One region of the Liberiplasma polymorphum genome, then DNA from elsewhere that is predicted to be linked to it. Evidence: a T-box and tRNA genes for the amino acid it is inferred to sense, from the RefSeq annotation. Region 1 holds a T-box; the other holds one or more tRNA genes.
The links. A T-box is a leader RNA that pairs with one kind of tRNA and senses whether it is charged. The one in region 1 lies ahead of leuS (leucine--tRNA ligase), so its partner is inferred to be a tRNA-Leu.
Positions count from the first base shown of each region.

Region 2: it encodes a tRNA-Leu, which carries the amino acid that the T-box ahead of leuS (leucine--tRNA ligase) is inferred to sense. The anticodon was not compared.

Region 1 is NZ_JBIOAG010000005.1:26,684-31,060, forward strand. It holds gene leuS (leucine--tRNA ligase) at 44-2,446, opposite strand; T-box leader at 2,487-2,694, opposite strand; gene ACHAJD_RS02005 (DUF1189 family protein) at 2,730-3,539, opposite strand; gene mnmL (tRNA modification radical SAM protein MnmL/YtqA) at 3,613-4,377, shown strand, end outside.
Region 2 is NZ_JBIOAG010000002.1:53,918-58,294, forward strand. It holds gene ACHAJD_RS00825 (recombinase family protein) at 1-275, shown strand, start outside; gene ACHAJD_RS00830 (recombinase family protein) at 265-1,914, shown strand; tRNA gene ACHAJD_RS00835 (tRNA-Leu) at 2,151-2,236, opposite strand; tRNA gene ACHAJD_RS00840 (tRNA-Val) at 2,238-2,312, opposite strand; gene ACHAJD_RS00845 (YczE/YyaS/YitT family protein) at 2,391-3,041, opposite strand; gene ACHAJD_RS00850 (thioredoxin family protein) at 3,117-3,347, opposite strand; gene ACHAJD_RS00855 (permease) at 3,352-4,377, opposite strand, start outside.

The DNA of each region.
Region 1 (4,377 bases):
ATTTTACAATAAATAAACCCCTATTTCAAGGGGTTTATGTTATCTATAATACAATATTAATAAGTTTGTTTGGGACAACAATTACTTTTTTAATGGGTTTTTCATTGATGAATGTTTGAATTTTTGAAGAAGCCATTGCGATTTTTTCAACGGTCTCTTTTGGCAAGTCTTTTTCGACTTCAATTTTATCCCTAACTTTTCCGTTAATACTAATAACCATCGTCACAATTTCTTCTTCCATTTTACTTAAATCTGCTTTTGGATAATCCGTAAACATCATAGAACCTTCATAACCTAAACGGTTATAAATTTCTTCACAAATATGTGGAGCAAATGGATAAAGTAGTTTTAATAAGGTTAAATAAGTATTTTTTGAGATAGAATGTTGTTTGGCCAGTTCATTGGTCAATGCCATAAGTTTAGCAATGGCTGTGTTAAATTTAGTTTGTTCGATATCGCTATCAACTTCCGAAATTGTTTTATGCAAAACTCTTAAAACGTCTTTGTTATCTTCAACATTTGAAACTGAATCAAATAAGCGCCATACTTTATCTAAGAATCGACGCGCCCCTTTAACACCTGAATCACTCCATGGGGTTGATTGTTCATAATCACCAATAAATAAGATATATAAACGTAGGGTATCAGATCCATAATTTTCAATAATTTCAATTGGATTAACAACATTCCCTTTTGATTTACTCATTTTATCGCCATCAGGTCCTAATATTAAACCTTGTGCACTTCTTCTTTTATAAGGTTCTTCTGTTGGAACAGCGCCAATATCATGTAAGAATAAATGCCAAAATCTAGAATAGATAACATGGCGTGTCACGTGTTCCATGCCACCATTATACCAATCAACATCCATCCAATACTTAAGTTTTTCTATATCAGCGAGTTTATTAGGATTTTTAGGATCAGCATAGCGTAAGAAATACCAGCTACTTCCTGCCCACTGTGGCATCGTGTCTGTTTCTCTTTTAGCCGGTTTGTTACATTTAGGACATGTAGTATTAACAAATGATGGAATGTTTGCTAATGGGCTTTCTCCTGTGTCTGTTGGTTCAAAATGATCAACCTCAGGTAAGACAACTGGTAAATCCTCTTCTTTAACTGCAACCATGCCACAATCATCACAGTGCACAATTGGAATTGGTTCTCCCCAATATCGCTGTCGGTTAAATGCCCAATCTTTCATTTTAAAATTAACTGACTTTTTACCTAAATCATTTTCTTCTATAAATGTAATCATTTTACTAATGGCCTCTTTAACATCTAATCCATTGATGAAATCACTATTAATAAGTTTTCCACTATTAGTATCTGTGTAGGCTTCTTTACTAATATCGCCACCTTCTATAACTTCTACGATGTCACAGTTATGCGCTTTTGCGAATTCATAATCTCTTTGGTCATGTCCGGGTACAGCCATAATAGCGCCAGTTCCATATCCCATCATGACGTAATCTGCAACAAATATTGGCATTGCTTTCTTGTTGGCTGGGTTAATGGCGTTTATCCCTTCAAGCAATACACCTGTTTTGTCTTTAATAAGTTGTGTGCGTTCAAATTCTGTTTTAAGTTTGGCTTGATGTTGGTAATCATGCACCTTAGATATATTAGTAATTTGATCATGAAGTTTAATTAGTAATGGATGTTCTGGTGCAATGACCATAAAGGTTGCACCAAACAAGGTATCTGGTCTTGTAGTAAATACATCTAATGATTCGCTAGTATCTTTAATGTTAAAATTAATGATTGCGCCTTCGCTTTTACCAATCCAATTTTCTTGTTCTATTTTTATACGCGGTAACGTTTCTAGCTTATCAAGTCCATCAAGTAAACGTTGCGCATACTGAGTAATTTTTAAGAACCAAACATCTTTTTCTTTTTGTTCAACCTTAGTATCACAGCGGTCACACACACCGCCTTGACTTTCTTCATTTGAAAGTACGACCTTACATGAAGGACAGAAATTTACAAATGTTTTATTGCGGTAAGCTAAGTTATGTTCAAACAACTTCATAAAAATCCATTGTGTCCATTTATAGTAAGTTGGATCAGTAGTATCAACTATACGATCAAAATCAAATGAAAATCCAACTTCCTTTAGTTGTGAAGTGAATGTTTTAATGTTTTTATCGGTTACAATTCTTGGATGGATTTTTTCTTTAATGGCATAATTTTCAGTCGGTAACCCAAAGGCATCAAATCCAATAGGGAATAAGACATTATACCCTTCCATTCTTCGTTTTCTAGCAACAACTTCTAAACTAGTATACGCTCTTATATGCCCTACATGCATCCCTGCACCTGAAGGATATGGGAATTCGACTAATGCATAATATTTGGTTTTATCACTAAAATCTTCGGCTTTAAATAGCCCGTGATCGTACCAATACTTTTGCCATTTTTGTTCAATTGTTTTTGGATTATAGTCCATATAATCACTCCTTTTATGAATTAAAAAACGCCCTTAAAAATATAAGGACGAATAATTTCCGCGGTACCACCTTAGTTCTAGTTTCCTAGCACTTAAATTCTCTTAACGCGAGAAGTACGTTATAAGCTCACGAGTTGCACTTATAAAGCTCCCTAGACTAATTCATAAGTTTTACTCTTAGTTTACACCAACCACTAAGTCTCTTTGAAATAAAACGCTTATTACTACTTCTAGTTCGTCACTTTTACATAATCATAGCACGAAAATACGCGCTATTCAAGCATTAGTTCTTATTAACTCTCATGTAAATTTCAAGGGTTAATTTTGACATTTGTCTGAAGGCAATAAATAATAATAAAATAAACAAGAATATACTAAATCTTAACATCGATTCAAAGATTAAAACAATGTATAGTGATGTCGCTGCATAAGTCATCATGACATACATATGTCTAAATGAAACCTGCTTGACTCTTGTACGACTAATCAATGTATTGATAATGACAAATACTGAAAATAAAAACAAAGCACTTAAAATACTGGTTATCATTAATAAGGGTCCCCAGTAAACTCTTAACTCAAGCATTTCTTTATCAATGGTATCAAATAATGTCGTGTAAAAATCATTGCGCGTTTCAGGGGTAAAATTCAACGCAAAATTATGACTGTCTTCATGCAGTTCAACCAGAGGTTTAGTCCTTACAATATTTCCCATAAAAACTAAATATAGTGTCTCATCATGAACCACAAAGTAATAATTAAATCCTCGGTAATCACTTAAAGATAATGTTTCTGATGAGTTTATAACAACATTAAAATTTTCAAGTTCTATTAACGTGTGGTCAATGGTTTCATCACACACTAACGTTGCGTTACTGATTTCACAAGAGGATTCTAGTGCGATTGTATTTTCTCTTAGTGCTGTTTGTAATTGTTGGTTGATGCCTTGAAAATTGATGACATTAATCAAGGTTGATGTACTCATTAATACAGCGAAAAAAAGAAGATATCCCCATACTTTTAGTAGGCTATCTTTTCGATAATTGATAAGTTGGGCTGGATCGACTAAACTTGCACGGACTCTATTTAACATAATATCACCGTAATCATTATATCATAAAAGTAATTTAACGTATCCTATGATAGAATATTTATAGGTGAAGAAGATGAATTTTATAAATGAGGAAAAGAAATATCATACGTATAGTGATTATTTAAAAAGAACCTTCGGGAAGAAGGTTTTTAAAGTTGCCTTGAATGGTCATTTTACTTGTCCTAATAAAGATGGCCTTAAAGGCAAGGGTGGTTGTATTTATTGTTCCCCCTCAGGCAGTGGGGATTTTGCTGGTGATTTAAATGATGATTTATACACCCAATTTCACACAGTGAAAACGCGTATGCATGAAAAGTGGCCAGATGCTTATTACATTGCTTATTTTCAAGCAAATACGAATACTTATAAAGACGTTGATACATTAAGAGAAATGTTTGAATACAGTTTAACCCTTGATGATCATATTGTCGGTTTAAGTATTGCCACAAGACCAGATGCTCTTGACCAAGAAAAAGTAGCCATGCTTTATGAACTAAGTAAAAAGACGGTTTTACAAGTTGAACTTGGCTTACAATCCATTCATGAAGATACCAGTATTTGGATGAACCGAGGCCATGATTTAGCCTGTTTTAATCAAGCTGTAAAAATGTTAAGAGACAAGAACATTGATGTTGTTGTTCATATTATTAATGGGTTTCCAAATGAAGATAAAGCCATGATGCTTGAAACCGTTAAGCATTTAAATACTTTGCAGGTTCAAGGCATTAAAATCCATATGCTACATGTTATGGAGAAAACTTTACTTGGGACAATGTATAAACAACATCCTTTTAAACTTTTAACTTTAGAAGAATATGTTGATATTGTCGTTACACAG
Region 2 (4,377 bases), on a different contig from region 1:
ATAGACTCATGCAAATAAAAGAATTTTTAGAAAATGAAATGCCACTTAACAAAACAATACTCACAACTGCTTATAAAGCAATTATTGCACTAAGTCAAAATGAAGTCATCTTTATTATGAGTCCACAAAAAATAGCGAAAAAATATATCGAAACAAATTTATCTAGCTTGAAAATCACCGAACATTTATATGACGGTCAAGTTTACTCTAAAACTCGCCAAGCATACATCAACTATAAAGTCATAGAATTAGGAGGCCAAGCACATGCAAGTTAGAGAGATATTTGAAATTGAGCACTATGAAAAACAAAAAAAGAAGCGTAATGTTTGTGCCTATGCAAGGGTATCAACAACTAAGGATTTACAATATACATCCTATGAGTATCAAGTTAAAACCTACACTGAACTGATTACTGCGAATGAAAACTGGAACTTCATAGGTGTTTATGCGGACGAAGGCAAAAGTGGAACGAACATAACTTACCGTGATAACTTTCGATTAATGATTCAACTTGCAACCTCAGGGTTCATCGATTTAATCATTACTAAATCCATATCGCGCTTCGCAAGAAACGTCGTTGATTGTCTACGTGTTGTTCAAGAGCTTAAACGTCATAATGTAGAGGTCTATTTTGAAACAGACAACATATCATCGTTTGATCCAAAAATTGAGTTTGTTATCTCACTACTTGCGAGTATGGCTGAGGAAGAATCTAAAAATACCAGTGAAAATGTTAAATGGAATGTTCGTTCAAGGTTTGCCGAAGGAAAGTTTTACGCTGTAAGTAAACGAATCTTAGGCTATGACAATGCTGATGATGGTTCACTAATTATTAATGAAAATGAAGCAAAGATAGTTAAACATATTTTTAATGCTTATACGACAGGAACACCTGTTGCAGAAATATGCGACCAATTAAATCATGAGGGTATTAAGACTAAGTTTAGTAAAAAAGTTTGGGACTCTACTGCTGTTCTTGGAATACTTAAAAACGAGAAATATACAGGAAATGCATTGCTTCAAAAAACATTAAGGCCTGATTTTAGAAATAAGAACTTAATTACTAAAACGCATGATTTACCTATGTACTATGTTCAAAACTCTCATCAAGCAATCATTCCCATTGAGCAGTTCAAAGAGGCAGAAAAGATACGGTTAAAAAGAATTGAAAAATACCATTCATGCACCAACGAGGATGAACTTAAAGAAAAGTTTAATGTCAGGTCAGAGTATGCCGGCTTAATAACATGTGGAACTTGCGGTAAGACATACCGATTTAAACGTAACAATATAGGGACTCCTTATGAAAAAAGAATCCTTAAATGTGCTTCAAATAAAGGAAAGAAAACATGTGTCAATAACGATATATTTTGTGACACATTTGATGAGGTTTTAATGAATCAGATTAACTTAATTCTTAAGAACAAAAATGGCTTTATAAAAGCCCTCGAGCTCGCTTTTAATAAGCATCCATTGGTCATAGAAGCAAAAGAGAAACTAACCGAAACACAGGGCAAAATGATGGCCTTAAAAAGCAAATCAAATCACTATGTTGATTCCAATGATGAATATGACAATAAAATTTTAGAAGAACTGCGAGATCAAATCAATCTAATGAACAAGACAGTAATCGAAATCGAAAACTCACTAATTACTACGCTAAATGTAAAAAACAAAGTGAAAATCCTAAAGAATGTTATATCTGAGCTACCAGCCTTTGTAGAAAATGTAAACGAAGTTGATTATAACTTAATATTTAATGACATTGTCATTCATGAGAATAAAACCATTGATTTTAAGATACGTTTTGCTGATACAGAATCCAAAAAAAATGAAGTAATATTCTCAGGAAATGTTGAATACTTTATACGAAAAACAAAACACAAACTCAAGCATCGTATAGTGATTGTTTAAAGTTCAAATCCCCCTAAAAAACTACCCTAAAAACCATCAAATCCCCCCGGTACTAAAATAACAAAAAAAGGTGCGCTTCACTGAAAATGATACAAAAATCAGTGAAAATACACCTTTAAATCTCTTGAAAATAAGCATTTATTTCTTAAAATAAAAAAGTTTATCTATCATTAAACCGCTCAACAAAGCCATATAATAGGCTTTAGGCGTGATAAATAAACTCGGTATGATTATGATGGTGCGAACGGGGGGACTTGAACCCCCACGAGCTGTGCTCACATGGCCCTCAACCATGCGCGTATACCAATTCCGCCACGTTCGCGTGGTGGAGACTGAGGGATTTGAACCCACGACCCCTTGCACGTCAAGCAAGTGCTCTCCCACTGAGCTAAGCCTCCTATGAGACGAGTAGAATTATATCACTTTAAAACCTTTAAAGTCAAGAAAAACTACCTGTTTTTAGACAAGAAATTGATTTAATTTAATGTATTAGGATCAGATTCGAAATGACTTCTTATTTTTGATAACCATTTTATTTGAAATGCAATAATTGGCCCAATTGTAATCGCTAATAATACACTGCCATAATTTACTTGGCCAAACCCAATTGATGCCATAAACCCAAATATAATCGCTAATGTAATGGCTAAACTTTCAATAATGATTCTTGTTACTAAAAAACTGTTAATTCTTAGTAATTTCATCAGAACAAACGTGAACTCTTCAAAAATCATCGCCGGATATCTCGTGACATAGACTAAAGCTAAACCAAATGTTAAAACAAAAACACCGATAATGAATAATAGGGTTCTATAAAAAATATTAATCACGATAAAATTATCAAAAACAATAAGATCCCAAAAATCAATACTTATCGCAACACTAAAAATTGGCACTAAAATAAAAAAATACTTTAACTTTTTATTATATATAATTACTACAGCTAAAATAGTCCCATTTATAAGTGCACTTGCAGTCCCTATAGTTATTCCTAGTAGATGACTAAGATTATAGGTTGTTGTATCCCAAGGGCCAGCACCGAAGTTGCTTTTGATGACTAAAATGACGCCTAACCCAATAATTAAAAATCCTAAAAAATATAATGTAATGTTTATTGCTTTACTCATAGTTAACCCTCATATCTTTGCTTAGTTTATTATAGCCTATTAATGCATAAAAAAATTGACAATTTGTCAATTTTTTTATTTTAACAGTTCTGCAATACGTTTAGGAGGTAATATTTTACCTACTAACTTAACTTCACCATCTACTACTAGTGCTGGGGTTGCTAAAACACCGTAATCTGCAATAGCATTAATGTCTGTTACTTTTTCAATTGTTGCATCAATCCCTAAAATCTCTAATGCTTCTTTGGTATGTTTTTCAAGTAACCCACATTTCTTACAGCCTTTGCCTAATACTTTAATTTCCATTATTTTAACCTCCTATAATCATTCCTGCGATTAGTCCGACCACCGCAGAAAGTGTAATAACTAATATAAAAAACGTCGATGCTTTTTTAAGTCCTAGTACTTTCGATATAACAATCATGTTTGGTAAACTAAGCGATGGTCCTGCAAGCAGCAAGGCTACTGCTGGACCCTTGTGCATACCAAGCGTATGGATAAACATATTGACAATTGGTACTTCAGTTAATGTCGCAAAATACATGAATGCCCCAAACGTTCCTGCAAGTAAATTTGCTTGATACGTATTATTGCCCACTAAACTTACAACGAAATCTTCATTTAATAAACTGCCAATAACCCCAGCTAGAAATATCCCAATGATAAATAATGGAATAATTTTTTTAGCGAGTAAAAAGGTTTCTTTTCCCCAATTAAGTAGTTCATCTTTTTCAAAGAATAAAACCATTTGAATAATAAGTAAGCCCACAACGATTAAGGTCGGAATCCAGTGAATATACCAAAATATTAAGACAAGTAATAATGTAATGAAAAAGACGCTGTTTTGAATAAAGCTTCTAGATGAAGCATCTTTTTGATCAAACACTTTTTCATCCGCTGAAACAACTTCACTTTTTCTATATAAAACAAACATGATCAACCCGATAATAATTGATAAAATAATGGCTCCAATAATACGGCTTAATCCAATATCAAACCCAATTAATGTAAATGTCATCGTAATGGCTAATATATTAATGGCAGGGCCTGAAAATAAAAATGTAATGGCCGGCCCAAGTCCAGCCCCCTTTTTACGGATACTTGCAAACATTGGTAAGACAGAACATGAACACACTGTTAATATTGCGCCCGAGACTGCAGCGATAACATAAGCCATCCCTTTATGGGTTTTTGGTCCAAAATACTTAATGATTGCTCCTTGAGACATAAAAGCAACAATCGCGCCTGATAAACTAAAAGCAATGGTTAAAGAAATGAGGCGTTTAAGTATAAAATAATCTTTTAAAGCTATTAACCCATCTAATATTATATCCAG